Regions from separate parts of the Acidaminococcus nyctereutis genome, predicted to be linked through region 2. Evidence: a T-box and tRNA genes for the amino acid it is inferred to sense, from the RefSeq annotation. Region 2 holds a T-box; the other regions hold tRNA genes.
What was found. A T-box is a leader RNA that pairs with one kind of tRNA and senses whether it is charged. The one in region 2 lies ahead of pheS (phenylalanine--tRNA ligase subunit alpha), so its partner is inferred to be a tRNA-Phe.
Positions count from the first base shown of each region.

Region 1: it has a tRNA-Phe gene. The T-box ahead of pheS (phenylalanine--tRNA ligase subunit alpha) is inferred to sense a tRNA for this amino acid. The anticodon was not compared.
Region 3: it has a tRNA-Phe gene. The T-box ahead of pheS (phenylalanine--tRNA ligase subunit alpha) is inferred to sense a tRNA for this amino acid. The anticodon was not compared.

Region 1 covers NZ_JBQOUY010000021.1:6,746-17,248, forward strand. Annotated here, with positions in the region: gene ACTUHY_RS09660 (M48 family metalloprotease) at 1-50, shown strand, start outside; gene ACTUHY_RS09665 (CarD family transcriptional regulator) at 227-706, shown strand; gene ACTUHY_RS09670 (PIN/TRAM domain-containing protein) at 829-1,938, shown strand; gene ispD (2-C-methyl-D-erythritol 4-phosphate cytidylyltransferase) at 1,955-3,142, shown strand; gene gltX (glutamate--tRNA ligase) at 3,166-4,638, shown strand; gene cysS (cysteine--tRNA ligase) at 4,656-6,101, shown strand; gene ACTUHY_RS09690 (Mini-ribonuclease 3) at 6,086-6,577, shown strand; gene thyX (FAD-dependent thymidylate synthase) at 6,577-7,281, shown strand; gene ACTUHY_RS09700 (hypothetical protein) at 7,288-7,971, shown strand; tRNA gene ACTUHY_RS09705 (tRNA-Asp) at 8,080-8,156, shown strand; tRNA gene ACTUHY_RS09710 (tRNA-Phe) at 8,160-8,235, shown strand; tRNA gene ACTUHY_RS09715 (tRNA-Gly) at 8,244-8,318, shown strand; tRNA gene ACTUHY_RS09720 (tRNA-Cys) at 8,328-8,401, shown strand; gene ACTUHY_RS09725 (phosphatase PAP2 family protein) at 8,524-9,039, shown strand; gene ACTUHY_RS09730 (hypothetical protein) at 9,156-9,779, shown strand; gene ACTUHY_RS09735 (radical SAM protein) at 9,839-10,503, shown strand, end outside.
Region 2 covers NZ_JBQOUY010000027.1:14,146-24,648, forward strand. Annotated here, with positions in the region: gene purN (phosphoribosylglycinamide formyltransferase) at 1-301, shown strand, start outside; gene ACTUHY_RS10760 (IMP cyclohydrolase) at 314-916, shown strand; gene purD (phosphoribosylamine--glycine ligase) at 930-2,213, shown strand; gene ACTUHY_RS10770 (IMP dehydrogenase) at 2,354-3,865, shown strand; gene ACTUHY_RS10775 (hypothetical protein) at 4,026-6,257, shown strand; T-box leader at 6,330-6,523, shown strand; gene pheS (phenylalanine--tRNA ligase subunit alpha) at 6,560-7,582, shown strand; gene pheT (phenylalanine--tRNA ligase subunit beta) at 7,600-10,038, shown strand; gene ACTUHY_RS10790 (nicotinate phosphoribosyltransferase) at 10,158-10,503, shown strand, end outside.
Region 3 covers NZ_JBQOUY010000006.1:89,778-100,280, forward strand. Annotated here, with positions in the region: gene ACTUHY_RS04970 (excinuclease ABC subunit UvrA) at 1-802, opposite strand, end outside; gene ACTUHY_RS04975 (DUF542 domain-containing protein) at 1,217-2,170, opposite strand; gene guaA (glutamine-hydrolyzing GMP synthase) at 2,726-4,270, opposite strand; gene uraA (uracil permease) at 4,349-5,617, opposite strand; tRNA gene ACTUHY_RS04990 (tRNA-Leu) at 5,731-5,819, opposite strand; tRNA gene ACTUHY_RS04995 (tRNA-Cys) at 5,828-5,901, opposite strand; tRNA gene ACTUHY_RS05000 (tRNA-Gly) at 5,911-5,985, opposite strand; tRNA gene ACTUHY_RS05005 (tRNA-Phe) at 5,994-6,069, opposite strand; tRNA gene ACTUHY_RS05010 (tRNA-Asp) at 6,072-6,148, opposite strand; gene ACTUHY_RS05015 (autotransporter outer membrane beta-barrel domain-containing protein) at 6,338-10,396, opposite strand.

The DNA of each region.
Region 1 (10,503 bases), on a different contig from region 2:
GGCTGGAGAGGATCAGGGAACTGTGGGAAAAGAATCATAGGGAAGTCTGACTGGCAATGGAGAAGGGGCTGTGCGTATGCGGCAGCCCCACTTTTTTTGTAAAAAAACGTTGACAGTCATATAAGAAAAGTGTTATAATCTAAAAATTTGACTTGCTGGTTGGTTCGTGCTACAATATATACAGTTGTGGATGATGTATCGACTCTGTACGTAAGGAGGTAGCAGAATGTTTGCAGTGGGTGATAAAGTGCTGTATCCCATGCATGGAGCAGCTGTGATAAAAAATGTGGAGCAGAAGCAGATCGATGGCCATGCGGTCAATTACTTCGTCTTGAAGATGCTGCTCAGTGACATGAAAGTGATGATCCCGGAAGTCAATGTGGATAAGATCGGACTTCGGCCCATTGTAAACAAAAAAATCCTCCCCAAAGTGGAAGATGTACTGAAAGCCCGGCCGGAGAACAAGATGAAGCGGATTACCTGGAACCGCCGGTACAATATGTATGTGGACAAGATGAAAACCGGGGATATCTTTGAAGTGGCCGATGTGGTCCGGACCCTGGCTGTACAGGAAACGGAAAAGAAATTGTCCGCCGGAGAACGGAGGCTGCTGACCACTGCCAAACAGATCCTCCTCAGCGAGTTCATGCTGGTGGAGAGCGTGGATGAAGAAAAAAGTGAAAAGTGGCTGGATCAGTTTGTCTGAAAGGGGTGCACGTAAAGTGCACCTTTTTTTTTACACTTTCTTCAAAATTCTGATCCAATCTCTTTTCTTTATTTTCGTATTATTGTAAAATGGAGGATGATATTATACAAGGAGGTGAGACAATGGTTGAAAAAATCATTAAATTTGTTATCATCTTGATCTTTGCCGCTCTTGGGGTATTCCTGATGGAAATCGCCACACCGCTCTTGGGGGAATTCATTTCCTCGGACTATCTGAAGTGGGGCTTCCTGGGAGTGACACCCCTGAACCTGATCATGGGAGCCATCGGGGCCCTGGTTTTCGGATATATGGGAAAAGCTGCTGCTACGCCGCTGATCCACTATACGCTCCATTATTCGGAAATCCTGGCTTCCTATGTGGCGGATCTTCCTACCGGAGACATTTTCGTCCTGTCCATCGGGGTGATCATAGGGCTGGTGGTAGCGACGCTCCTGGGGACGGCATTTTCCCGGCTGCCCATTGTGGGACCGTATATTTCCCTGATCTTCAGTATCATGGGGGCTCTCATCGGCGCTAAAGTGGCCTTGAACAAACGCGAAGATATCCTTTTATTTTTTAACAGAGTCTGGTTTGCCCGGAATAAGGAGAATTCCCGGAAGGCCAGTGCTCGCCAAGTTTCCCGCACTTATAAACTTTTGGATACCAGCGTGTTGATCGACGGCCGGATTTTGGAAGTGATCCGTCTGGGCTTCCTGGAGGGGATCATCGTGATCCCCAAATTCGTCCTGGAGGAGCTGCAGAAGATCGCTGATTCCGGGGATACCCTGAAACGGAACCGGGGTCGGCGGGGCTTGGATATCGTCCGGTCCATCCAGGGGGACAAACAAGCTGTGGTGGAAATCGCTGACAAGGACTATGATGATGTCACGGAAGTGGATACCAAATTGGTCCGGCTGGCCAAAGAGCTGAAAGGCGTGGTGGCTACCAACGATTTTAACCTGAGCAAAGTGGCAGAAATCCAGGGCGTACGGGTGCTGAACATCAACGACCTGGCCAATGCCCTGAAGCAGGCCGTGCTGCCGGGAGAAGAACTCCAGATCTATCTGGCCAAGGAAGGCAAGGAACCGGGCCAGGCCATCGGGTACCTGGACGACGGGACCATGGTGGTGGTAGAAGGGGGCAAACGCTGTGTGAACTTCACCGTACCGGTGACCGTGACCTCCGTGCTCCAGACTTCCGCCGGCCGGATGATCTTTGCCAAACTGAAATAAGATAAGGAATGATGGGATGGACAACAAATTGGTTTGCATCATTGCTGCTGCAGGTATGGGAAAAAGACTGGGTTTGGGGTATAATAAAAATTACGCCTGTATCCGGGGCATCCCCATCCTAGTCCGCAGCCTCCATCAGCTGGACCAGGTGCCCGATGCGGCCCTGGCTCTGGTGGCGGTGGCTCCGGGAGAAGAGGAAGGGGCCCGGCAGCTGCTGGCAGAATGGCAGCCCCGGCAGTTCCCTGGCCTTGCCTGGAGAGTGGTCACCGGAGGAAAGGAACGGCAGGATTCGGTGGCCCATGCTTTGGCCCAGGTCCCGGAGGGGACCCAGTGGATAGCGGTCCACGATGGAGCCCGTCCTTTTGCGGGGCCGGAGCTCTTCCTGCGGGTCTGGGAGAAGGCCCGGGAAGAACAGGCTGCCATTGCGGCAGTCCCCTGCAAGGATACCATCAAAATGGATGATACCCAGGGCCATGTGGACCGGACCCTGGAGCGGAGCCGGCTCTGGGCGGTCCAGACTCCTCAGATCTTCCGGCGGGAACTGCTGGAAGAAGGCTTCTGCCTGGCCCAGGGATCCCATCTGGCTGTGACGGACGATGCCAGCCTGGTGGAAGCTCTGGGGCGTCCGGTGGCCTTGGTGAAAGGGTCCTATGACAATCGGAAGATCACTACGCCGGAAGACCTGGCCTGGGCGCAGGATCTGGCAGGACGCAGGGAGGGGAAAAACATGGAATTTCGCATCGGCTCCGGCTATGATGTCCATCGCCTGGTGGAAGGGCGCCCCCTGATCCTTTGCGGGGTCACCGTACCCTGGGACAGGGGACTGGACGGCCATTCCGATGCGGATGTGGCCCTCCATGCCTTGATGGATGCTCTGCTGGGAGCGGCGGGCATGGGGGATATCGGCCGCTTGTTCCCGGATACGGATGACGCTTATCTGGGGGCCGACAGCCGGAAACTGCTGGCTGCTGTGCTGGAGAAGATCCACGCTGCCGGCTGGCAGGTGAACAATGTGGATGTCACGATCATCGCTCAGCGCCCCAAGCTGGCGCCTTATGAGCCGGCTATGCTGGAGAATCTCCTGGCGGATCTGGGACTTTCCCGGGATGCGGTGAATGTCAAGGCCACCACCACGGAAAAACTGGGCTTTACCGGCCGGGGAGAAGGCATCGCTGCCGAAGCCGTGGCCAGTCTGATCAGATAAAAACCTTTTGGGAGGAAGATACAATGGAAAAGAAATTGAAAGTACGTTTTGCACCCAGCCCCACGGGACCGTTCCACATCGGGGGCGCTCGGTCTGCCTTGTTCAACTGGCTGCTGGCCCGGAAAGAGAACGGCACCATGCTGCTGCGGATCGAAGACACCGACCGGGACCGGTCCAAGCTGGAATGGGAAGCCAACATCAAGGCAGCCCTGAAATGGCTGGGCATCGACTGGGATGAAGGGGTGGATGTAGGCGGCCCCAACGGTCCTTACCGGCAGATGGAACGGCTGGATATCTACAAAAAATATACCGACAAGCTGCTGGCAGAAGGGAAGGCCTATTACTGTTACTGCACTCCGGAAGAACTGGAAGCGGAACGGGAAGCCCTTACCGCCCAAGGGAAGATGCCCCGGTACATGGGCAAATGCCGGAACTTGACTCCGGAGCAGCGGGCAGCCTACGAAGCGGAAGGCCGGAAACCCACCATCCGGTTCCGGGTGCCGGAAGACCAGGATATCGTGGTCCACGATGAAGTCCGGGGAGATGTGCATTTCGATTCCAACGGCATCGGAGATTTCGTCATCGTGAAAAGTGACGGCATCCCGACCTACAACTACGCTGTGGTCATCGACGATGCCCTGATGGGGGTCAACTGTGTGATCCGGGCGGAAGAACATCTGTCCAATACGCCTCGGCAGCTGCTGCTGTATGATGCCCTGGGGTTCGAAAAACCCACCTTCGGCCATATTTCCCTGATCCTGGGGCCGGACCACAAGAAGATGAGCAAACGGCACGGGGCTACGTCCGTGGACCAGTACCGGCAGATGGGCTATCTGCCCGATGCCATCGTGAACTTCCTGGCCCTTCTGGGCTGGGCTCCCAATTCCGACCAGGAAATCTTCTCCCGGGAAGAACTGATCCGGGAATTCTCTTTGGACCATGTGGCCAAGAATCCGGCTGTGTTCGACATCAAGAAGCTGAACTGGCTGAATGCCCACTATATGCGCCAGCTGTCCGATGAGGATTATGTGGCCTTTGCTGTGCCTTTTATGAAAGAAGCCGGCTATATGACCGGGGAAGAATCCGGTGAGAAGCTGGAATGGCTGAAGAAGGTCATCCTCACCGCCCGGGATCAGGCAGAATTCGGGAAGGAGATCCCCGAAAAGGTGGCCCTGTACTTCACCGATGAATTCGCTTTCGAAACGGCGGAAGCGGAAGCCGTCCTGAAAGAAGAAACGGTGCCCCAGGTCATGGTCCTGTTCCTGGAGAAACTGGCAGCTGCAGAAAATCTGGACCATGCCAGCACCAAGGCCCTGTTCAAAGCGGTCCAGAAGGAAACCAAACTGGGAGGCAAGAAAGTATTCATGCCCGTCCGTGTGGCCCTTACCGGCAACCAGCATGGACCGGAACTGGCGGAAATGATCCCGCTTCTGGGTAAAGACCGTGTGGCAGCCCGGATCCGGGGCAGCCTGGCCAAGGCCGGCGTGAGCCTGTAAAAAGAAAGGAGACTCTCATGAGCATCCGTGTATATAATGATATGACCCGGCAGAAAGAGGAATTCGTCCCTCTGCATCCGGGGAAAGTCGGCATCTATGTGTGCGGGGTCACCCCCTACAACCATCCCCATATCGGCAACGCCCGGCCTTTTGTGGTCTGGGATGTGATCCGCCGGTTCCTGGACCATGAAGGGTACGATGTGACCTATGTGCAGAACTTCACCGACGTGGACGACAAGATCATCCGGGCCGCCAACGAAGAAGGCGTGACTTGGGATGTGATCGCCAACCGGTATATCAAAGCGTATTTCGAAGTGATGGACAAGCTCCATGTAAAGCGGGCCCATATCTATCCCCGGGTCTCCGAACACATCCCGGACATCATCCATACCGTCCAGCAGCTGATCGACAACGGCTACGGCTATGTAGTGGACGGGGATGTGTACTATCGGGTGGAAAGATTCGAACACTACGGAGAATTGTCCGGCCGGAAGCTGGACGACATGATGGCCGGGGCCCGGGTGGACGTGGACGAGCGGAAAGAGAACCCCATGGATTTCGCCCTGTGGAAATCTGCCAAACCGGGAGAACCGGCCTGGGACAGCCCCTGGGGCAAAGGACGGCCGGGCTGGCATATCGAATGTTCCACCATGAGCACCAAGTACCTGGGCAACACCCTGGATTTCCATGGGGGCGGCAGCGACTTGATCTTCCCGCACCATGAAAACGAAATCGCCCAGAGCGAAGGGGCTACAGGAGTCCATCCGTTTGTCCGGTACTGGGTCCACAACGGATTCATCACCATCAATGAAGAAAAGATGTCCAAGTCCCTGGGGAACTTCAAGACGGTCTATGACCTGCTGAAAGAATATGAACCGGAGACCATCCGGTACTTCATCCTGAATACCCATTATCGCAGTCCCCTGGACTTCAGCCAGGAACGGCTGGCGGAAGCGGGACGGAGCCTAGAACGGCTGCGTACGGCCCAGAACAACCTGCGGGAGATCCAGCAGGTGATCACCGTGGGACCGGATGCAGAAAGCCTGGCCCTTCGGGACAAAGTGGCAGAACTGCGCCAAGGTTTCTTCGACGCCATGAGCGACGACTTCAACACCTCCCTGGCCATCAGCTATCTGTTCGCCCTGGCCAAGGAAATCAATGTGTACCATAACGCCATCCTCAGCGGGACCAAGAAACCCGATGGCAAACTGGTGGAACAGATCGCTAAGGCCTGGAAGGAAATGCTGGACGTGATCGGGATCTTGGAAAATGAACCGGCTGCCAACGGAGAAGGGGGCGCCGTGAGCAACGAGGAAGCAGAGATCGCTGCCAAGATCGAAGAACGGCAGGCCGCCCGGAAAGCCCGGGATTTCGCCAAAGCCGATGCCATCCGTGACGAACTGGCTGCCAAAGGGATCATCCTGGAAGACACACCCCAGGGCGTACGGTGGAAGAGAAAGTGAGATACGAACAGTATCAGCGGCTCCTGGACCATGTGCTGGCCACCTGCGGAACGTCCCAGACCCTGCCGGAACCCCGGCTGATCCATCCGGTGGAACTGGCCTATATCGGGGATGCGGTGTTTTCCCTGTACGTACGGATGCGGCTTTTGCCGGTCAGCAGCCATGTACAGGTGCTCCACGACCTGGCCAGCCGGATGGTGTCTGCGGTGATGCAGGCCAAGGCCATGGATGAAATGGAAAAAGCCGGGATCCTGACAGAAGAGGAAGCCCAGATCGCCCGCCGAGGCCGGAATACCAAGAGCACCGTGCCAAAAAGCGCCAGTGTCCGGGAATACCGGCAGGGTACGGCCTTTGAGGCCCTGATGGGCTACCTGTATCTCTTGGACCGGAAAGACCGGCTCCAGGCCCTGATGGACCGTTCCTTTGAACGGATCCGCCAGGCCATGGAGGAGGAAAGGAAACAGAAAAGAAAATGATGCATGTGAAACTGCTCCGCTATACCCCTGAACCGGATCGGACCGTGGCCATGAGCGCCCGGCTCTGCTATTCTCCCATCGGGGCGGCAGAACTGGAAACCAAGATGACCGACCAGGAAGTGGCCAGCCTGGTGCGCCGGCTGGGCCAGATGGGGCACACCTCTACCTTCGAGCATGTGAGCTTCACCTTTGCCATCGAAGGGGTGTCCCGGGTACTGACCCACCAGCTGGTGCGCCACCGGATTGCTTCCTACAGCCAGCAGAGCCAGCGGTATGTGAAGGAACACGATTTCGAGACCATCCTGCCGCCTACCCTGGCTGCCCGGCCCGAATGCAAAAAAGAATTCGAAGAGCTGTGCGGCAGGATCCAGGAGCTGTACAACAAATGGACGGAGGCGGGGGTGCCGGCGGAAGATGCCCGGTACATTTTGCCCAACGCGGCGGAGACCAAGATCGTGGTCACCATGAACGCCCGGAGCCTGCTCCATTTCTTCCAGCTCCGGTGCTGCAGCCGGGCCCAGTGGGAAATCCGTGCCCTGGCTTGGGAAATGCTCCGTCAGGTGAAAGCCGTGGCCCCCATCCTCTTTGAAAAAGCGGGCCCTACCTGCGACAGCGACCGAGTCTGCCATGAAGGGAAAATGAGCTGCGGACGGCTGGAAAAACTCCTGGCCCAGGATGCGGCCGAAGCCGGGGAGAAGGCGTGACCGGCCATGGGGTACAAACCAATCGAAGAGATCCAGCAGGAGACCCGCCAGTGGGGTTTCATCCAGGGGCTGCCGGAACAGGTAGGGCAGTTCTCCAAGAAGCTGGTGGACACCATCGACGGCCAGATCCTGACCATCTGCCGGTATGAGGCCCCGGAGCTCCGGGCTCGGCTGGATATCATCTACACCTCAGAAACTTTTGACTATATCGTGGTCCATACCATGGGAATGAATTCTTACAGGGACATCCGGTTCATCTACAAGGATAGGGATGTGTTCGCCAAAAACGTGGAAGCCTATCTGTCCGGGATCCTCCACAGTATGGAAGACCCCACCAGTGTGAACCTGGGGGAACAGGTGGCGGAGCACGGGATCCTTACCTGGAACTACGGCAACAGCCTGCCGGAAAAAATCGGCCCCTTCGAGCTGTACATCAAGCCGGCCCATGCCATCGAGCATATCAACGGATCCATCATCCTGATCGACTATTCCAATTTCGACCGGATGGATCAGCTGATCATTATGTACAACCGGCTCCGAGACCAGTTCTTCGGGGAAGTGAAGATCAACTCCGTATTTCACGCTTCCATGGATTTCGACAGCCGGAACCTGAAAGAGCTGGAAGCCAAGCTGAAGGAGCATCTGGAAGAGACCCTGGAAAAAGTGGATCAGGCAGATCATACCATTTAGCGTATGACGTATGACCTATGACGTATGACCTGTGGCGAAAAAGCTCTTGACTTTTTTGCCACAATCTTCTATACTATACAAGTCGGCGCTTGAAAAGGCAGCCGCAACGGCTCAGTAGTTCAGTTGGTTAGAATGCCGCCCTGTCACGGCGGAGATCGTCGGTTCGAGTCCGTCCTGGGTCGCCAATTGCCTCGGTAGCTCAGTTGGTAGAGCAAAGGACTGAAAATCCTTGTGTCCGCAGTTCGATTCTGCGCTGAGGCACCATTCTTTAGGCGGAAGTAGCTCAGTGGTAGAGCATCACCTTGCCAAGGTGGGGGTCGCGAGTTCGAATCTCGTTTTCCGCTCCATTTTCATATGGCGACGTAGCCAAGCGGTAAGGCAGAGGTCTGCAAAACCTTTATCCCCAGTTCGATTCTGGGCGTCGCCTCCAGATGGAAGTCAAAAGGGGCTGTGAAAAAATGATCCTTCATTTTTTCACAGCCCCTTTTAGTCTCGAGACCCCCAAACGGGGCCGTTGGCATGCAACAGCCCCGTTTTCCAGAAAGGAGAAAAATGCATCTCGAACGCCATTATGACCGCACCTATGCCCGGCTGACACGGCCCTTTGCAGGCCATCCCGGCAGGATCCAGGCCCTTCAGCTGGCCAACAATGCCCTGGTGGTGCTGATGTATATCGCGTACCCCTTGCTTTTGGGGGAACTGATCCATAAGGGAGGGCTGGCCGGGAACCTCCTGCTGCAGAAAGCTTTCTGGGTGCCGGCTCTTTCCTTCCTGCTGGTGTCCGTGGTGCGGAGCCGGATCGACCGTCCCCGGCCCTATGAAGCCTGGCCCCTGAAACCTTTGATCTCTCGGGACAAGCAGGGTGAATCCCTGCCCAGCCGTCATGTATTTTCTTCCACCATCATTGCCATGGTGTACCTGTATATCCATCCGGCAGTTGGGGGAATCTTCCTCCTGGTCAGCCTAGTTAGTGCAGCTGTCCGGGTCTTGGGAGGAGTCCATTATCCCAGCGATGTGGCAGCTGGTTTCCTGGCCGGGGTGGGGAGCGGGCTGCTGCTCTGGCTGTAGAGATAATGCGTGACAGGTGTACAGACAGCTTACTTGAATTTTCTTTCAATTTCGCGTATAATAGAGTCGGTATTTTTGACTTTGGAATCTTAACGTTGGGAGATGTGCTGAATCGCATGAATAAAGTCGTACTCACTACTGTGTTGTTTTCTTCCTTGACCATTTCTGTTTCTGCGTCGGCTGCCGGTATGGCGCGCCGGGCTGTGCCCTTCAATTACGGGGCACGTACGTCTTCCCGGTCTGCTGCCAGCGGGTACAAGGTATCCACTCTGGAAAATAGAGGGAAAGGGCTGTCCTATAAGCCGATTTCTACCAAGCAGGCCTATGCCTGGCGGCGGGATTTCGGCAAGAGCAACCTGCGGAAGTGGAGCAGCACAGAAGGCATGGATACTTCTTGGCGGAGCAATGGTACGACTGATACGGCCCATTTCAAGGCCTCTACGGTGGCTTTCCTGGATCATTTGAATGAGCTGGCCCGAAGGAATGGAGTCACTTTTGTGATCACAGGAGGAGCGGAACGGGGATACCATGCACCGGGAACCTATTCCCATGAAAATGGGTACAAAGTGGATATTTCCGATGAGGGAGCCATGTGGGGATCGAAACCTTTCAAAGTCCTGCATCTGGCGCTGGCTCCTTTCAAGCATCAGATCGTCCACGAACTGGACAATGCCCATTATGATATAACCATTTATCCCTATAATTACAGGGGACGGTATTCCTGGGGGTATAAATACTGAGAAAAGGGGGTGCTGCACATTCTGTGCAACACCCCCTCTTGTTACGAAAGGATCTAACAATGACCAAATGTACTCTTTGTCCCCATGACTGTGGGGTCGAACGGCCTGGGGCCGATGGGGCTCCAGGGCAGCTGGGGTGGTGCCGGATGCCCTGGCGGCCCCGGGCGGCCCGGGCCGCTCTCCACCTATGGGAGGAACCCTGCATCAGCGGTACTTCCGGAGGCAGCGGCACCGTGTTCTTCTCTGGCTGCACGCTCCAGTGCGTGTTCTGCCAGAACAGCGAAATCAGCAGCGGGGGAAAAGGCTGGGAGATGACCGCTGACGATCTGCGCCGGATCTATCAGGACCTGATCGCTCAGGGAGCCCACAATATCAATCTGGTGACGCCCACCCATTTCCTGCCCACCATCCTGGAATCTCTGGAGCCGGAACTGCCGGTGCCGGTGGTGTACAACTGCGGGGGATATGAAAAAGTGGAGACCCTTCGGCAGCTGGAAGGGAAGGTCCAGATCTATCTGCCAGACCTGAAGTATGTCAGCGAAGAAGCCGCCTGGCGGTACAGCCATGCCCGGAACTATTTTGCCGTGGCCACAGCTGCCATCCGGGAGATGTTCCGACAGACGGGTCCTTATGAAATGGATGGGGAAACGGGGCTGCTGAAAAAAGGCGTGATTATCCGGCACATGATCCTGCCGGGACAGGTGGAGGACAGCAAGAAGATCAT
Region 2 (10,503 bases):
CCATAAGATCATCAACATCCATCCGGCCTTGCTGCCGTCTTTTACTGGGCTGGACGCCCAGGGACAGGCCCTGAACTATGGGGTGAAGCTCGCCGGCTGCACCGTCCACTTTGTGGATGCCGGGATGGACACCGGGCCCATCATCATGCAGGCTGCTGTGCCGGTGCTGGACGAAGATACCCATGATACCCTGGCGGCCCGGATCCTGGTCCAGGAACATACCATCCTGCCGGAAGTGGTGAAGCTGTGGGCGGAAGACCGGCTGACTGTCAACGGCCGGAAAGTGAAAATCCGGAAATAAGGAGAACGATCCATGTTAAAGATTCGCAGAGCATTACTGAGTGTTTCCAATAAGACGGGCATTGTGAAGCTGGGGTATTTCCTCAGCAATAACGGGGTGGAGATCATCTCTACCGGCGGCACCATGAAGGTGCTGAAAGAAGCCGGAGTCCCGGTGACCTATGTGAGCGACGTGACCGGCACCCCGGAGATGATGGACGGCCGGGTGAAGACCCTGAACCCGAAGATCCACGGGGGCATCCTGGCTGTGCGCAGCAACCCCAAACATATGGAAGACATGAAGAAGAACGGCATCCAGCCCATCGACCTGGTGGTGGTGAACCTGTATCCTTTCCAAGAGACCATTGCCAAACCGGATGTGACGGAAGCCGAAGCCATCGAGAACATCGATATCGGCGGTCCGGCCATGGTCCGGGCTTCTGCCAAGAATTTCCATGATGTGGTGATCATCACCAATCCGGACCGGTATGAAGATCTGATCCACATGCTGAAGGAAAAGGGCGACATCGACCTGAAAACCCGGAAAATGCTGGCTCAGGAAGCCTTTGCCCATACGGCGGAATACGATACGGCCATTGCAGCCTATCTGAAGAAACAGCTGGAAAGCGCAGAATAAGGGAGGCCATAGCATGCAGGTACTGGTAATCGGGGGCGGCGGCCGGGAGCATACCCTGGTCTGGAAGCTGGCCCAAAGCAAGAGTGTGACGAAAATCTATGCAGCTCCAGGGAACCCTGGCATGAAAGACCTGGCAGAATGTGTGGACCTGGATATTGCGGATCTGGATGGCCTGGCAGACTGGGCGGAAAAGCATGATATCGACCTGACCGTGGTGGGGCCGGAAGCTCCCTTGGTGGCAGGCATCGTGGATGTGTTCAAAGCCCGGGGACTGACCATCTTCGGACCCAGTGCCAAAGCAGCGGAAATCGAAGGCTCCAAGATCTTCTCCAAGGAACTGATGGAGAAGTATGGGGTGCCCACTGCCTTCTTCAAAGTCTGTGACAACCTGGCGGATGCCCGTGCCTTTGTGGAAGAAAAAGGCGCTCCCATCGTGATCAAGGCGGACGGACTGGCTGCCGGCAAAGGGGTCGTGGTGGCCATGACCAAGGATGAAGCGTTGGATGCCCTGGACGATATGATGGGACACCATAAGTTCGGCAGCGCCGGCAACCGGGTGGTCATCGAAGAGTTCATGGAAGGGGAGGAAGCCTCCCTCCTGGCTTTCACCGATGGCAAGACCATTGTCCCCATGCTGGCTGCCCAAGACCACAAGCGGGTGAATGACGGGGACCAGGGGCCCAATACCGGGGGCATGGGGGCTTATTGCCCGGCTCCGGTGATGACCGCTGCCTTGAAAGAAAAGACCGTGAAGGAAGTGCTGCGCCCCATCGTGGATGCCCTGGCCAAGGAAGGACGGCCTTATTCCGGCTGCTTGTATGCCGGCCTCATGATCAAAGTGGACAGCGTGAAAGTGGTGGAATTCAATGCCCGGTTCGGGGATCCGGAGACCCAGGTGGTACTGCCCCTCCTGAAGAGCGACCTGGCTGAGATCATGGCAGCCTGTGCCAAAGGCACCCTGACCCCTGACATGGTAGAATGGAGTGATAAGGCGGCCGTCTGCGTAGTCATGGCCAGCGGCGGCTATCCGGCTTCCTACAAGAAAGGTTTGCCCATTACTGGCCTGAAAGCAGCCAATGCTATGGATGGCGTGGTAGTATTCCATGCCGGTACCCGGGAAGAGGATGGGAAGATCCTTACCAACGGGGGCCGTGTACTGGGAGTCACCGCCGTGGCAGACGACATTCCTTCTGCCCAGCAGAAAGCCTACGATGCGGTGGAAAAGATCCATTTCGAGGGAGCCCATTTCCGGCAGGATATTGCCTGGAGAGCCCTGCGCCGGCTGAAAACGAAATAAGGTATAGACACCAGACCGCAGCCCGATTCCAGCCGCTGCGGTCTATTTCCACAGATTATCCTGGAATAAAGAGAAAAACCTGTTGCATTTGTGACAGACTGATGCTAAAATGGAAAAAATATTTCAAAGGGGGATATACAATGGCTTTTATCTATGATGAACCTGCTCATACTTTCAGTGAGTATCTTTTAGTTCCTGGATATTCTTCCAGCGAATGCATTCCGGCAAATGTGAGTCTGAAGACTCCGCTGGTGAAATTCAAAAAAGGTGAAGAACCGGCGATGAGCCTGAATATTCCCCTGGTTTCTGCTATCATGCAGTCCGTATCTGATGATAATATGGCCATTGCCCTGTCCCGGGAAGGGGGCATCTCCTTCATCTACGGGTCCCAGACCATCGAAAGCGAAGCGGCCATGGTAGCCCGTGTGAAGAGCTTCAAGGCTGGGTTCGTGGTCAGCGATTCCAACCTGCGTCCGGACAGCACCCTGGCCGATGTGCTGACCCTGAAAGAAAAGACCGGCCACAGCACCATGGCCGTGACCAGCGACGGCAGCAAGAACGGCCATCTGGAAGGGATCGTCACCAGCCGTGACTACCGGATTAGCCGGATGGACATGGCAGACCAGGTGAAAGACTTCATGACGCCTGTGTCCGACATGGTGGTGGGCAGCAGCGACATCACCCTGAAACAGGCCAATGATATCATCTGGGAACATAAACTGAACACCTTGCCCATCATCGACAAGGAAGGCAACCTGATGTACATGGTGTTCCGGAAAGACTATTCCACCCACAAACAGTATCCCCTGGAACTCTTGGACAACCAGAAACGCCATGTGGTAGGCGCCGGCATCAACACCCGTGACTACGAACAGCGGGTGCCGGCCCTGGTAGAAGCCGGTGCGGACGTGCTGTGCATCGACTCTTCCGAAGGCTACAGCGAATGGCAGAAACGGACCCTGAAATGGATCCGGGACAAATACGGTGATTCCGTGAAGGTAGGGGCCGGCAACGTGGTGGATGCCGAAGGCTTCCGGTTCCTGGCAGAATGTGGCGCTGACTTCGTGAAGATCGGGATCGGCGGCGGCTCCATCTGCATCACCCGGGAACAGAAAGGCATCGGCCGGGGCCAGGCTACAGCCGTCATCGAAGTGGCCAAAGCCCGGGACGAATACTTCAAGGAAACCGGCATCTACGTGCCCATCTGCTCCGACGGCGGTATCGTGTACGATTACCATATGACCCTGGCTCTGGCCATGGGCGCTGACTTCCTGATGCTGGGCCGGTATTTCGCCCGGTTCGACGAATCCCCCACCAACAAGGTGAACATTAACGGCACCTATATGAAGGAATACTGGGGCGAAGGTTCTGCCCGTGCCCGGAACTGGCAGCGGTATGACCTGGGCGGCGACAAGAAGCTCTCCTTCGAAGAAGGGGTGGATTCCTACGTGCCCTACGCCGGCGGCCTGAAGGACAACGTGAACCTGACCATCTCCAAGATGCGGTCCACCATGTGCAACTGCGGGGCCCTCACCATCCCCGAACTGCAGAAAAAGGCCAAACTGACCCTGGTATCCGCTACCAGCCTGGTAGAAGGCGGGGCTCACGACGTTGTGCTGAAAGAGAACACCAGCAGCAACTATCCAAAATAATCCAGAAACAGCAAAAAAAGAAGGACTGTGGATCATCACGGTCCTTCTTTTTTTGCGCCTTGAGGGAGAAAAAGATCCCTCACCCTCCCCGTTGTATTTCCCAGTCCAGAAAATGCCACAGATGATATGGTATACTGTAGAAAAAGGGGGAGGGGATACCATGGCAGTGAAAAAGAGGGCACTTGGCTGGGAGTTGAAAACGGACCTGGAAAACTATGGCCGGGTAACGGGGAAACGGCTGGCAGAACAGCTGGAACGGCTGGAACAGCGGGCAATCAAATTCTTGGTCCTGCAGCCTTCCCGTATGATCGGAGAGACTGCTTTTTTGCAGGCATCCTACGAATATGATCCCACTGAGGGGATGTCTTATGGAATTGAATTCGGATTCCGGCTGAAAGATGGGAAAATTATGATCTTGCGAAATTATCCAGCTCCCCAGTCTCAGTTGGAAAAAATCTTTGAGGAATATTTTACAGTCCAGAGGGTTCCAAATTTCACTGGATGGCTGTTCGTCAATATTTTCAATCCAGTTCCCTTTGTGGGGAGAGGGCAGCTGCACTGGAATTTTCCTCCCCAGTCCTTCCAGGATACCCATACTTTTGTAGAGGCTGTCCATGCTTACAGTCCCGGAAATGCAGGAAACTGGCATCCGGAATTTACTGCTGTGGCGTATCCTGTATGCTATCTGGACCTGGTGTGCTGTGATAAAGAGGAGCCCCATCTGCAGGAGAATGAAAAACTCATCAGGAAAGAAGAAATTCCGGGAAGTCCTTATTCTCGTTTTACCATAAAGGCACGGCTCAAGGCGGAAAATAAGGAGGCTTTTACCGAAGGGGAACTGCTGAAGGCTGTCCATAACCAACTTGCCGGGCGGTATACAGGGATCTGGAAGGATACGTTTATCCTGAAAAGAACAGGAGCTGAAGGGGATGGACCGCTCCTTTCTTTTTACCGGGGGCCTTTTGGACGGCGGGCCATGGGTATTGCCTCTTCCGGGGAACAGTCCCTGTATCAGAAGATCCATCAGGAGCTGGAGGAAAAGGGGAGCCTGTTTCCTGATTTTACCTTGCGCCCTCCCAAGGAATCCCAGGAATATACTTTCATCGATGGGTTCCTGGATGGGGGCGGGTATCACCACGCCTATGTTCCTATGCCGGTGCCGCGGCCTTTGAAGAAAGTCTTCCGGCTGGCCAGCCAGGGAGATGGGGTGGCAGCAGAAAACTGCCTGAAGGCATTTTTTGCTGATCCGGATGAAATCCTCCTTCCTTATATGGATGCGCTCGGGTCCTGGCTCTACCGGCACCAGGACGCTTTGGATGTGCACAATCTGCTGGATTTTGCCTGGAATCTCATGGAACGTTCTGGAGAAATCGAATGTATCAAAACGGCACTGTTCTTGACAGCCCAGAGCCGTCATCCTTGGGAGGAAAAAGACAAAGAGAGGCTCCGGGAGCTGGGCCAGGCCGATGAATTCACTTTCCATGTGCTGCGGAATATGGAAAATTGGGAGAACCGGGATGCAGAGATCTTCCGATTGGCCCAGAAAGTCCACGGCTGGGGGCGGATCTTTGCGGTCCATCAGCTGCAGCCATGCAATGAAGAAGTCAAGGCCTGGCTCCTCCATGAAGGCATCGACAACATCATCTTACCGGAATATTCCTCGTTGGAAGCTGCCCAGAAAATCAACTTGACCGAGGTGGTCAGGAACAGCCAGCCGGACAGCGCAGATCTGCTGGATGCCGGAAAGATCCTTTGTTCCATGATCAAAGGTGGTCCTGTCCCGGGTATCGAAGCCTATCATGGGAAAAAGGAACTGCTCCGCAGCTTCCTGGAGAAAATCGGCAAAGCGGAACCCGACGGCACCTTGTATCAGATGGCTTTCTACGTCCAGCAGTATGCAGAACGGACCCACAGAAAGAAAATTGTGCAGCAGGCGGAACAAATCCTCCAAACTCCTGTTTGCCTGAAGTATCTCCAAAAGCAGCAGGAACAGGGGAATCTGGTTTTCCTGGCTGCCATGGAAGGATTGGACGCTGCCCAGGGAGCCAAGATTGCTTTCCGCAGAGACTGGGAGGCAAATTTCCACCTGCTGCATCTGTTGGATAAGACAGCAGATATCCAGGAAATGGCAGATTTCTTTGTGGAAAAAGTCGCCGGAGGGAAGGAGAACTGTCTGGACGGCCAGATTTTTCTCAATTTGGAAATGGAGGCCTATCAGACAATCCTCCAGGTGATTGACGAAAACCAGGTGGATATCGCCGAGGAGAAACTGCTTCAGTTCGGCCTGACACTGCCGGGAAAGAGCTGCAAAAAATTGACCCGGGCCCATATTCAAAGACTGAAGGAGCAGGGACGCTTAAGTGAACAGCTGGAACAGGCTGCCGCTTTATAAGGTACTGAAGGGAGCCAGCTGCCCCCTTGCCCCCTTTCTTCAACTGTGTTATAATATTTCCATTCAATTCCATACCTTGCTATGAACAGGAGAGTACGCATTTCCGGAGGTCACAGAGAGTGGGGAGCAGGTGGGAGCCCCGCACGGAAAGGGATGGGGAAGTTCACCTGGGAGCAACCGGACTGAACGGAGTAGGCCCGGCGCTGGCTGCGTTATCGGCTGAATGAGTGAAAAATAGGGTGGTACCGCGAACCTTCGCCCCTTGTGGGGACGGAGGTTCTATTTTTTTAGGAGGCGTGAAAATGAGCGACAAACTGCAGGAACTGCGGGAGAAGATCCAGAAGGATCTCAGCGAAGTCAAAAGTGTGGAAGATCTGAAGAATATCCGGGTCCAGTACCTGGGCAAGAAGGGGGCCCTGACCTCCATTCTCCGGAGCCTGGGAGACGTGGCCGCAGAAGAACGGCCCAAGATCGGCAAGATGGTCAACGAAGTCCGGGCCAAGATGGAAATGCGGATCAACGAACAGATGAAGTTGCTGGAAGCCCATCAGATGGAAGAAAAACTGGCCAGCGAGACCCTGGACTTCACCCTGCCGGGACGGAAACCGGCCCTGGGCCATCTCCATCCGGTGACCCAGACCCTGCGGGACATCAAGAAAGTCTTCATGCGTATGGGGTTCGAAGTGGAAGAAGGACCGGAAGTGGAAACGGACTATTTCAACTTTGAAGCCCTGAACCTGCCCAAGGACCATCCGGCCCGGGATATGCAGGACACCTTCTACATCACTGACGATATCCTGCTCCGGACCCAGACTTCCGGGGTCCAGGCCCGCACCATGCAGAGCCGGGAACCCAACACTCCCATCCGGATGATCTGTCCGGGCACCGTGTACCGGAACGACTACGATGCCACCCATTCTCCTATGTTCCATCAGGTGGAAGGCCTGGTGGTGGACAAGGACATTTCCCTGGCGGACCTGAAAGGGACCCTGGAACTGTTCTGCAAGGAAATGTTCGGGGACAGCGTGAAGATCCGGCTGCGGCCTAGCTTCTTCCCCTTTACGGAACCTTCCTGTGAAGTGGACATCAGCTGCGTCATGTGCGGAGGCAGGGGCTGCCGGGTGTGTAAGAACTCCGGATGGCTGGAGATCCTGGGGGCCGGGATGGTGCATCCCAATGTGCTGCGGATGAGCGGCTACGATCCGGAAAAGATGAAGGGCTTTGCCTTCGGGATGGGCGTGGAACGGATTGCCATGCTGCGCTACGGCATCGACGATCTCCGTCTGTTCTTCGAAAATGACCTGCGGTTCATCCGTCAATTCTGAGTGGGAGGCAATGGACAATGTTAGCTTCGATTAATTGGTTGAAACAATATGTGGATATTCCTGTGACGCCGGAAGTGTTGGCGGATAAACTGACCCGGGTGGGACTGGAAGTGGAACAGGTGATCCATCTGGGGGAAGGCCTGGAAGGAGTCATCACCGGGAAGGTGGCCCAGATCGAACGGCACCCCGATTCTGATCATCTGTGGGTCTGCCAGATGGACCTGGGACAGGGGAAACTGGTCCAGATCCTTACCGGGGCCCAGAATGTGCACCAGGGTGACAGGGTGCCGGTGGCGGTGGTAGGGTCCCATCTCCCTAATGGCATGACCCTGAAAGCCGCTAAGATGCGGGGCCTGGATTCCAATGGCATGCTGTGCAGCGCCGGGGAACTGGGCATTGATGCCAAATTGCTGCTGCCGGAACAGCGGGACGGGATCTTCATCCTGCCGGCCAATACGCCTGTCGGAGTGGACGTCAAACAGCTTCTGGGCCTGGATGATGTGGTGCTGGACATCGACCTGACTGCCAACCGGAGCGACTGCTTCAATATGCTGGGCCTGGCCCGGGAAACCGCTGCGGTACTGGGACAGAGCCTGCGCCTGCCCAAGCTGGCCACCCGGGATGAAGCCGCCGGCAGCGCAGCCGACTGTGCCAAAGTGGAGATCCAGTGCAAAGATCTGTGCACTCGGTTCGCCATGCGGATGGTGAAGGATATCCAGGTGACGGAGTCTCCAGAGTGGATGCAGAAACTGCTCCGGGCCGTGAATATCCGTCCCATCAACAACGTGGTGGACGTGACCAACTATGTGATGATGGAACTGGGCCAGCCCATGCACGCCTACGACTATGACACGGTAGCAGACCACACCTGGATCGTCCGCCGGGCTCAGGAAGGGGAGACCCTGGTGACCCTGGACGGCCAGAAACGGGAGCTGAATCCCAACATGATCGTCATCGCCGACCCGGAAAAAGCCATCGGTCTGGGGGGTGTCATGGGGGGCATAGCCACAGAAGTCACCGGCAAGACCGTGAACGTGATGCTGGAATCCGCCACCTTCTACGGTCCCAGCATCCGGCATACCTCCAAGGACCTGGGCCTGCGCAGCGAGGCTTCCCAGCGGTTCGAACGGGGGGTGGATACCATCCGGGATCATGATGCCCTGGACCGGGCCGTCCATCTGCTGGAAGAGATGGGTGCCTGCAAGGCCGTAGCCGGTGTGGTGGAAGACTATCCGGTGCCCCAGGAACCGGTGAAGATCAAGGCCCTTCCGGAAGCCCTGCGCCGGCGGATCGGCACGGAAGGAATCACCGATGCCCAGATGCGGTCCATCCTGGAAGGGCTACGGTTCCAGGTGGAACCTCAGGCCGACGGCAGCTGGCTGGTCACCGTGCCCACCTGGCGGAATGACTGTACCTGCGATGCGGACCTTTCAGAAGAAGTGGCCCGGATGTACGGCTATGACAAGATCCCGTCCACCTTGCCCCAGCTGGATATGGCCCGGGGCGGGCAGGCTCCTATCGAAGACGTGAAGGATAAGATCCGGAATTACCTGGCCGATGCCGGGCTGGACGAAGTGATGACCTATACCTTCATCAACGCCGGAGATTTCGATAAATTGGGGCTGGACGCGGACGACAGCCGTCGGCAGGCCATCCAGATCATCAACCCCATCAGCGATGATTTCCGGACCATGCGCACTACCTTGGTGCCCAGCCTGCTGAACACCGCTGCCTACAACCTGGCCCGGCAGAACGACCGGGTAGCCCTGTTTGAAGTAGGCCGGGTATTCTTGCCCAAGGCCCTGCCGCTGACGGAACAACCTGCGGAAAAGACCCGCCTGTGCCTGGTGCTGGCTGGCAAACGGAACGAACTGAACTGGACGGAAAGCAAGGAAGCTGTGGACTTCTTCGACCTGAAAGGGGACTTGGAAGGGGTGCTGGAAGTGCTCCAGGCCAGCGGGGTGATTTACGCCAAACCGGAAGAGAGATTCCTCCATCCTGGCAAGAGCTGTACGGTGCTCCATGACGGGAAAGCTGTGGGCTTCATGGGGGCCCTCCATCCCCAGGTCCAGGAACGGTTCGGCCTCAGCGGGGAAACCTTCGTGCTGGAACTGGATCTGAGCAGCTTCGTGGATGGGGCGGAACGGATCCCTCAGTTCACCCATATCCCGCAGTTCCCCAGCACCAGCCGGGATATCGCCGTGGTGGTGCCCAAGACCGTCAGCGCCGTGGACCTGATGGCAGAGATCCGCACCCAAGCCGGCCCGCTGCTGAAGGATGTGCGGCTGTTCGATGTGTACAGCGGCAAGCAGGTGAAGAGCGGCTGCAAGAGCGTGGCCTTCAGCCTGACCTTCCAGGATCTGGAACGGACATTGAAGGACAAGGAAATCAACGACATCATCAATCAGGTGGTGAAGAAAGTTCAGGAACGTTTCGAAGGGGTCCTGAGAGAGTAAATTAAGAAGGGGATGTTGCACGTCCTGTGCAACATCCCCCTTTTTAATTTATTTTTCCGAAAACGGACAAACTGTGGTACAATGGGTTACAAATAATGTACCTGGAAAGGTGGAGACCCATGAAACAATTTGACGCAAGGAATTTGTCCATGATGTTCGACTTGTACGAAATGACCATGGCCAATGGCTATTTTGAAGATAAAGAACGGGACCGGGATGATTATGTGTCCTTCGATGTATTTTACCGGAACAATCCGGATGACGGCGGTTTCGCCATCTTTGCCGGGTTGGAACAGGTCCTGGACTACCTGGAAAATCTGCATTTTTCCACAGAAGATATTTCCTATCTGCGGAGTCTCCACGTGTTCAGTGAGCCCTTCCTCCAGTGGCTGGAAACCTACCAGTTCCGGGGCAGTGTCTATGCCATGCCGGAAGGGAGCATCATCTATCCTGATGAACCTCTGC
Region 3 (10,503 bases), on a different contig from region 2:
TGTAGTAGTTGAAATCCATCTCTGTTGGCTCCAGGGTATTAGGATTAACATAATGGATATGATGTTTCTTCAGCTCGCCGTGATAGACGATTTCCTTTTCCTCAGGGGTCAGGTCACGAAATGGGACATTTGTCCGGACCCCCATGGTCCGTACGATATCTTTCATTAACGACCACATAAGGGTTCCCCAAACAACCACTGCTCCTTCATCGATCGTTTTGGAATCATCCGGCACCAAGGCTGCCTCTTTTATATTTTGGACAATTCCCGTTCCGCCGCAGGTGGGACAAGCACCTGTACTGTTAAAGGCAAGTTCCTCCGCCCCGGGACCGTAGAATTTCTCACCGCATACCGGGCAAGTAATTTCCTGCATGGCCGCCACAGCGAAAGACGGCGGGCAGTAATGGCCATTAGGACAGCGGTGACTCCCCAGCCGGGAAAACATGAGACGCAGGCTATTCAACAGTTCAGAAAGAGTCCCGAAGGTACTGCGGATGCCAGGAACACCCGGGCGCTGATGGAGGGCAAGGGCAGCTGGAACATACCGTATCTCTTCTACGTCTGCTCGTTCCACCTGGGTCATCCGACGCCGGGTATAGGTAGAAAGGGATTCCAGATACCGCCGAGACCCTTCCGCATACAGGATCCCTAGGGCCAGGGAGGATTTCCCGGATCCGGACACCCCGGCAATTCCCACGATTTTGTGGAGGGGGATATCCACGTCGATATTTTTCAGGTTATGGACCCTGGCACCCCGGACCTCAATATGATCAGGAACGGAAGGGACGTATTTTTCGCTCATGCGACATGCCTCCTTACAGAAAAGCGGTTTTATTTATCATAGCACAAAAAGGTACCGTCGCGTAAAATAAGACCGGCCCTTACGGGCCTCTAAGAAGTCAGACTTCAGCTTGATTCGCTTTGGATGCAGTACTGGACTTTCTGCTTCCAACAAGCTGAGGTCTTTCCTTCTTCCCCCGACTCCTTCCAGGCGCGGGAGATGTACCCAGATACGTGAAAACAGCGGATTTTGGCTGGAATATAGTATCTCCCGATTCTTGCCATGCGCACGAGATGGGTCCAGATGCGCGAAAGCGAGGATTTTGGTTCATAGCATAGTACATGAACGTACATGCCGCGGACCAAAATCCTCGCTGACAAAGCAGATGGGCCCATATCGTGCGCATGGGTCATGCGCCAGCCCTTTTATTGCCTACTAGTCCTGATTCGGATTCCAGCTGCTTCCGGAATATTCCAAAGAATGGGCGTGGCTGAAAGAGGCGCCGCAGCTGGGGCAGCCGGTTTCTGCGCAGTCGTTGCAGTAAAGGGCACCGCAGTTTCCACATTCGTAGAGAACGGGGCTCTTTTCCGCTTCCCCTTCAGCGCTTTCACAGTAGCCACAGGAGTTGCTGTTCTGGCCTGCTTCTTTTTCCAGGGACACTTCCACTTGACGGTCCAGCCCTTCCTGATTGGGTGCCTTTTCCGCATATTCCGGGAAGACGATGGAATTTTCCTTGAAAATATGGACGAATACATCATTAATGAATGCTTCCAGCAGCTGATAGGTCCGTTTGAAGGTGGCACAGGCATCGGCTGGTACGGTGAAATGATCGGTGAGGGCTTCGATTTCCTTGATGATGTCCCCGGCGGCAGAATGATCGGCTTCCAGGTTCTGGACCAGGGTGAGGATTTCCAGGTTGGGCTGAGGATAGGTCCGCATCAATGGGAACACCAGCCGTTCTTCCCGGGCAAAATGTTCTTCCAAGTCGGTTTTCAGGGTCCCGTACAGATGATGGAGCCGGGTGAGCAGTTCCCCGTGATGGACATAATGGACCAGGAGGATCTTGTTCAGATCCGCTTCGATTTCCGCCATGTATTTCCGTTCATCCACATGGTGGGTGGCTTCCAGGTCCTGGAGCATGTCCGGAATGGAAAGCTGCTTGAACCGGTCCAGGGATTCCTGCTGGCTGCCGGTTTTGGCGCTGTGGCTGGCAATGTATCCGTTCAGATCCGCCACCACTTTTTGGGCATCCAGGTCCGTCCCTTTTACCGCTTCTTCCAGAGGGATTCCCCCGCCGCAGCAGTAATCCAGATGCAGTTCATTGAAAAAGGGGATGGTCTGGGGATAATCCCGCACCACTTCAGCCAGGGTATTTTTTACAGTAATCATGGAGCATTCCTCCCGTAGTTGTTTGATGGTTTAAGTATAGCGGAATGCTGGGATTACGTCCGTTGGTATGACAACGAGATGAAGAAAGATATCAGAACCGGCCCTGACGGGCCTCTCAGAAGTCAGACTTCAGCTTTGTTGGCTTTGGATGCAGTACCGATCTGCTCATCGCCAACAAGCTGACTTCTGACATCTGTAGGCCTCCGGCCGTGTCTGACATCTTTCTTCTTCCTCCGGCTCCTTCCAGGCGCAGGAGATGTACCCAGATACGCGAAAGCGGGGAATTTGGTTCGTGGCATAGTACATGGACGTACATGCCGCGGACCAAATTCCCCGCTGACAAAGTAGATAGGTGCATATCCCGCGCCTGGGTTATGCGTCAGCACACCCTCCCCCCGACTCCCTCCCTGAGCGTCAGAGTTGGTCAGATGCGCGAAAGGAGGGATTTGGAAGTTGGGCATAATACACAGTGGTATATGCCCGGCTTCCAAATCCCTCCTGACAAAGCAGATGGCCTGCTATGGCGCTCAGGGGTTATGCGTCAGCCTCTACAACTTATTCCCACTCAATCGTCGCCGGCGGCTTGCTGGTAATATCATAGACCACCCGGTTCACCCCAGGGACTTCGTTGACGATCCGGCGGGAGACGATATCCAGCACATGGTAAGGGATATGGGACCAGTCGGAAGTCATGCCATCGGTGCTGTTGACAGCACGGAGGGCGATGGTGTTGCTGTAGGTCCGGAAGTCACCCATGACCCCGACGCTGCGGATGTTGGGGAGACAGGCGAAATACTGCCAGATGGACCGGTTGAGCCCGGCTTTAGCGATTTCTTCCCGGAAAATGGCATCGGCTTCCCGCACGATGTGGAGCTTTTCTTCGGTCACTTCACCCAGGACACGGATAGCCAGGCCAGGGCCCGGGAAGGGCTGGCGCCATACCAGTTCGGAGGGGATGCCTAATTCTTCGCCTACGGCGCGGACTTCATCCTTGAACAGTTCCCGGAGGGGTTCGATGAGGCCCAGTTTCATGTCTTTGGGCAGGCCGCCTACATTGTGGTGGCTCTTGATGGTGGCAGAGGTTCCGGTACCGCCGGATTCCACCACGTCCGGATAGATGGTCCCCTGGACCAGGAAGTCCACATGGCCGATCTTTTTGGATTCTTCTTCAAAGACCCGGATGAATTCTTCCCCGATGATCTTCCGTTTCTTTTCTGGGTCGCTGACCCCTTTCAGTTTGCTGAGGAAACGATCCTGGGCATTGACCCGGATCAGGTTCATGTCGAAATCCCGTTTGAAGACCTGTTCTACCTGGTCCCCTTCGTCTTTCCGCAGGAGGCCGTGATCCACGAACACACAGGTGAGCTGCTTGCCTACGGCCTTATGGACCAGGACGGCAGCCACGGAGGAATCCACCCCGCCGCTCATGGCGCAGAGTACGTTCTTATCCCCTACTTTTTCCCGGATCTCTTGGATCTTGTTCTGGGCAAAGGAAGACATGGTCCAATCCCCGGACAGATTGCAGATATTGAACAGGAAGTTGGAGAACATCTGCTTCCCAAAGGGAGTATGCATGACTTCCGGATGGAACTGGACGCCGTAGAGTTTCTTGTCCTCATTCTGCATGGCAGCGATGGGACATTCTGCGGTATGGGCGATGACAGTGAAGCCTTTCGGGGCTTTTTCCGCATAGTCCTGATGGCTCATCCAGCACACATTGTTCTTTTCCAGGCCAGAGAAAAGACGGGTTTCGTTATCCAGGACGACAGCCGTCTTGCCGTATTCCCCGCTGCCTGCATGGGCCACCACGCCACCCAGGGCTTTGGTCATGAACTGGTCGCCATAGCAGATGCCCAGGACGGGGATCCCCATTTCGAAGACCCCGGCATCCACGCTGGGGGTATTTTCCGCATAGACACTGTTGGGCCCGCCAGACAGGATGATGGCCTTGGGATTCTTGGCTTTGATCTTGTCCAGGGTATAGTTGTAAGGAATGATTTCACAGTACACACCGCATTCACGGACGCGTCTGGCAATCAGCTGGCTGTACTGAGCACCGAAGTCGACCACCAGGACAACCTCATGCTGTAAATTCTCCATAGTCTGCCTCCCTTTGGTAGTTTGTAATATTTAAAACAATATACCATACTTCACAAATTCTTTCAATTCCAAATCCGATTATTTTTCGTTGGACAAGCCCAATTTTTCGAAAATCAGGAATGCCAGGCTGGCCAGGATAGCCACCACCGTAGCCAGGCCCATGCCTTTGAGCTGGACGGGCCCCAGGTGCACTGCCGCCCCGGAAAGTCCGCTGATCATAGTCACAGCCGTGAGGATCAGGTTCTTGGGCCGGGTGAAGTCCACCTTCCGTTCCACCATCATCCGCAGACCGGACGCAGCGATAAACCCGAACAATAAGATGCAGACCCCGCCCATCACCGGAGTGGGGATCCCGTGGATCACCGCGGCGACTTTCCCGATGAAGGAAAACAGGATGGCGAAAATGGCCGCCCCCCCGATGACCCAGGTGCTGTAGACTCCGGTGATGGCCATGACCCCCATATTCTCCCCATAGGTGGTGTTGGGAGTAGAACCCAGGAACCCGGAGAGCACGTTGGACAGGCCATCGGCCATGAGGGACCGGTGGAGCCCGGGATCCTTGATCAGGTCACGGCCCACGATGTCGCTGGTGACGAAGAGATGGCCCAGATGTTCCGCCAGCACCACGAAGAGAGCAGGCAGGATCATCATGATGGCAGAGAGGTTGAACCGGGGCTGGTAGAAGGTGGGGAAAGAGAACCAGGCGGCAGTTTCCACCGCAGAGAAGTTCACCACTCCCATGCACCAGCTGAGGACGTAGCCGGACACCACCCCGATGAGGATGGGGATGATAGCGATGAAACCCCGGCCCAGGACGGTGGCCAGGATGGTGACAATCAGGGTGAACATGGAAATGGTCATGGCCTGGCCGTTGGTCATCCCCTGGACCGGATCCACGAACCCGCTCATGTTGAGGGCCAGAGGCGCCAGTTCCAGGCCGATGATGGCCACAATGGACCCCATGGCCGCCGGCGGGAACAGCACATCGATCCATTCTGTGCCGATCCGTTTCACCAGAAGGCCGATGAAGATGAAGCAGAGGCCGAAGGCGATGAAACCTCCCTGGGCATCTCCGTAGGTCATCCCCGGGGTGGCACAGACGGCCAGCACAGGGGAAATGAAAGCAAAGCTGGAGCCCAGATAGGCAGGAAGCTTCCATTTGCAGATGGTCAGGTACAGCAGGGTGCCCACCCCGTTCATAAACAGGGCTGTGGCAGGGTCCACGTGCAGGAGAAAAGGCACCAGTACGGTGGAGCCGAACATGGCAAACAGATGCTGCAGGCTCAGGGGAATGGTTTCCAGGACCGGAAGCTTTTCTTCCACGTGGATGATTCGTCGTTCTTCCATGGGTCATGACTCCTTTGTGTTCTTTTTGATCTCCCTTATTGTACCATATCTTTCTCCAGATTCGGCACACAAAAAAAAGACTGCTGACTATGCAACAGTCTTTCAAATTCCAATGGTGCCGGGGACCGGAATCGAACCGGTACGGAGATCACTCTCCGAGGGATTTTAAGTCCCTTGCGTCTGCCAGTTCCGCCACCTCGGCGAAAAAGTTGGAGGCGACGCCCAGAATCGAACTGGGGATAAAGGTTTTGCAGACCTCTGCCTTACCGCTTGGCTACGTCGCCATATAGAAATGGAGCGGAAAACGAGATTCGAACTCGCGACCCCCACCTTGGCAAGGTGATGCTCTACCACTGAGCTACTTCCGCATGAAGAATGGTGCCTCAGCGCAGAATCGAACTGCGGACACAAGGATTTTCAGTCCTTTGCTCTACCAACTGAGCTACCGAGGCATTGGCGACCCAGGACGGACTCGAACCGACGATCTCCGCCGTGACAGGGCGGCATTCTAACCAACTGAACTACTGGGCCATTGTCTGTCAGCACCCTCAGGCGCTGTCGACTTGATTAGTATACTGTATAGTGAGGGAAATGTCAAGGGAAAAATTGGGGCTGGAAAAATACTTTCCCCAGCCCCGTCACTGGTCCCTGGTCACTGGTCTCTGGCCTCAGGAAGGAACCCGGGCAGCGGGTTCCTTTTAATTTATGAATGCAACTTCCTCAGAACTTCCATCTCACTCCAGCGTTCCAGCTCCAGTTCTTCCGGTAGGTGCCGGTACTGCTCTTTTCGCCTTCCAGGTAGAACTGGCTTTCCGGCGACAGCTGTACGGCCATCCCGATGCCGTATTCGAACCAGTTGTCCCCGTAATCCCGGTCCAGCTTCAGGAACCCTTCGTCATCGGTGAAGCGGACTTCTCCACTGCCCCCGAATTCGTGGAACCAGTCCGCCTTCAGGAAGAACTGGGCCCGATGGTCTTCGTACCCGGCCCGGAACCCGGCCCGTCCCACCGCGCTGTGGATGTTATTTTCCTCATAATGGACCCCATTGGCCAGGTCCTCCGACGCTCCGTGGAGCCAGCCCAGGGTGAACTGGGCCCGGGGTTCCAGGAACCAGCCGCCGGAAAAGGCCTTCTTCCAGCCGTATTCCGCTCCTGCCGTGAAGCCGTTGTTGTCCAGGGTCCCTTTGGCCCCATAACGGCCGTACACCTCATTGGAGAGATGCTGGCCCTTCAGGACGAAATCCCAGTACTGACCATCTTTCTTCACATGGGTATCGTAGAGACCCAGGCTGATGCCGGTGAGATCCGAAGTCCCTCCGGAGAAGGTCCCCGTACCCCGGCTGTATCCCAGGCCGATGCCCTGGTAATGGCGTTCTTTCCCGTTCTCACCCAGGAGCTTATCGTAACCCACCTGGTACTGATGGTGCTGGAGGGTAAAGCCCCCTTCTTCCCCGCTGCGCTGGCTCCGGGTCCCGGCCGCTCTGGCCCAGACCCCTTCCGGTGCCGCATCCTGGGTATGCAGGTCCCCCATCCGTTTGAACAGGCTGTCCATGTCTTCCCGCCACATCTGGTAATCCATGCCCGGAAGCCCCATCATGGTCTGGACGAAGTGGGTATGATGGCCCTTGTCATCAGTGGGAAGGTTCTGGAAGCCCTTCAGGTACCAATCGGTATTATAGCCGTCGGTGACCGTATCCCCCTGGCTCTTTTCATGGGTATCCAGCACGATCCGATGGAAGAACAGCCGGTCTTCCCGGTCCGGCACATAGAATTTTCCCTGTTCGTCCCCTACACTGGCCAGGACGGACCCGATGGCCCCGTCAGTCCAGGCGCCATGCACGGCATGGAGCTGCAGCTGGGTGGTCCCCGTATGGGTCCCTTTCACATAGAGACGGTCATTCACCTGGGCATCCCCCTGGTGGCCCATAAGGACAGCCGTCCCGTCCCCGGCGAAGTTCCCTGTATACAGGCTCTGATCCGTGGTATCCTGGTTCAGATGGATGGTTCCCTTAGCGGCCTGGAGATAGGTGACTTTGGAATCCCCGTCCAGGTTCCAGATGGCACCGTCATTGAGATGAAGGGTGATCCCCGCATCAGAACGGATGCCATAATCGAGATTTCCATCCTCCACGGTGCCATCCAACCGGGAGCCGCTGCCTTTCAGATACGCCTCCAGAGAGCTGCCGGCATCGGCCGTCAGTTCCCCGTCGATGATCCCGGTACTGCCGTCATGGCCTAGGGTGATAGAGCCGCCCCCGGTGGACCGGGCCGCATAAGTGCTGCCGTTGGCGGAAAGGGCATATTGACCGGCATCCACCGTAATGGGGGCCTTGCCGCATACGGACCAGATTTCTCCATTCACTACGGCATTTTCCGTGGCGCTATCCCCGATTTCCACCGGCATGGCATTGGCCTGGACGGCCCGCATACCGCTGGCCGGATCGATGCGGATGTCCTTTCCTTCCAGATCCACTTTGTTGGCAGAATCCCCCAGGGCCCAGATGCCCCCGTCGATCTGGAGCAGACGGGTCCCATCATGGCCCAGGTTCACGGCGCCTCCGGTGGTGAGGATCAGGTTCTGGTCTTTATTGGCTCCTTCATAGATGTGGATGGTGTCCCCGTCCACGGAATACCCTCCATTGAGGCCCACCAGACGGCCGTCGATGCTCACATGGGAATCCGGTTCCCCGATGACCAGAGCATTGTCTGCTGCCTGCTGGATCACCAGGGCATCATGGGTATGGCTGTCCGGTTCCGTATGGCTGCCATCTGCGTTCGTCTTCACCGTAGTACCCAAGGTCCCGCTGTCCGGCGCCGCTCCGTCACTGAGGGTGATATCCTTCCCCACTACATCCATCCGGGCGACCCCGTTGACCAGCAGCCGCCCTTTGATGGAAACCGTATCGGAAGTACTTCCCTCCGGCGCAGTCCGGCCGATTTCCACGGACCGGCTGGAAGCGTTGGCATAAAGGGCCGTATGGCCGGCGTTATCTAGGAGGATATCCTTGCCGCCCACGTACAGGACCGTATCCACGCCCGTCAGGATCTCTCCATTCACGGTGGTCAGGGCCGTATCTGCATCCCCGATCTGGATGGAAGAATGGCCCCGGTCGATCAGGGAAAAAGCGTTCTGGTTGTGTTCGAAATCCCCTTTCAGTCCGTTCAGGGTGACCGCTTTGCTGCCGTTCAAGACAAAGGCATTGGAGCTGTTGGTGAGGATATGGCCGTTTACCGTAGTGGTCTCCGTGGTATCAGGATTGCCGGACCAGAACTGGGAATCGGTGAAATCCAGGGCAACGGCCTTGTACATATCGGAAGATGAATCCGTCAGAGACGGTGTTTTTAAAGCATTGAATGCCAGATTCTTCCCGTTGAACCAGACCCTTTCATCTTCATTGGAACTTCCTACCACAGCGGTGGAACCGTTTACCGTCACCTCTGCCTGGCTGCTCCCACCATATAATTGGCCGGTACGGGTTTCCCCATAACTGCCAAAGGTTAGACGGATTGCACTGGTATCATAGGCATTTTCGTGCAAGGCATTCCCGATGGTCAGCTGATGGGCGGTCTTCAGATCCAGTCTTGCCGATCCGTTGAAGCCGATGCCCGAAGGCAGGTTGATCTCATCTGCATCCATGGTCACGTGGCAGTCCTGCACCTGAAGGGACCGGTAGGCGCCATAGTGCTTGCCATCGGGAGCCAAGGTAATGGTCTTCCCTGTCAGGGATGCCGTCCCCTGGCTGTCCACCTGGAGTTCCTGGGCCTGGATATCCCCTTTGTTGCCATCTGCGTCTTCCGCGGTCAGGGTGATGTCTGCCTTTTCCCCTGTGGCATGAAGTATCCCTCCTGTGGTAATGTTGGCCGCTTCGACATGGATATGGCCGTCCCCCACGGCCAGGAAATCCCCTGAAGCCGTCATCTTTCCCCCGGCGGTCACATCGATTTTGGCATGGTTGTGTGCTTCCATAGAAGTATAGTCACCGCCCACGCTGACATCGCCCCCGGCCTTCACCGTCAGGGCCGTATAGGGTTCCTCTGTGGTGTGGTAACCGTCGCCAGTGACCATCCATTGGGAATGGCTCGCCACGCTGCCCCGGGCATTGAGTTCGATGTCCGCAGCCGATACATTCCCAAATTGTTCAATGTGGATATCGTTCCCGGAGAGAGTCACGTGATTCAAGATTCGATCATCATCATCCGACCACATGGCTCCTCCCACGCTGAAGCGGCCAACGGATAGATCCCCCGCCCCGGCATTGCCGATTTCTACGGTACTGGAGTTGGAAACGTTCACATCCACCAGTTCCAGTCCGCTCTTCATGTACTGGTTCCCCAGATGGATGGTCCCGCCCATCGTGGCGCTGACCGCATCAGCCGATATATCCCTGGCATCCAGGGCAATGCTCCCAGCTTCTTTTTCTCCCCCCATCCTGACAGCCTGGATGTTCCGGAATGTCAAGCGGTCCGTGGCATCATTGCCGGCAGTGATCTTGCCGCCGGTGACAAAATTGCCAGTAAAAGCGATGTTCTTCCCCTTGACGGTGGCCTCGCCCCCATTGCTGCCGCCGTAGTCGGCGATGGTCACCTGACTGGTTCCATCCGTCCCTACCGTGACCTTGTCCTGGTTCCAGCCCTGGAGGTAGTGGACCGTGATGGGGTCCCCTTCCACAGCATCCCCACTCCATTTGTTCACCCATTCATAGTGGTGTCCAGCGGCCTGTCCATATCGCTGGCCGGCAAAGAGAGACAGCAGCACAGCAGCCGTCAGTCCAAAAGTCATTGGCTTCGAATCGTATTTCTTCACGTACAATCAGACTCCTTGCAATTGGGATCAGGGACCTAGTATATAAAGTCCTTATATTTTCTATAAATTATATTTTATCACAT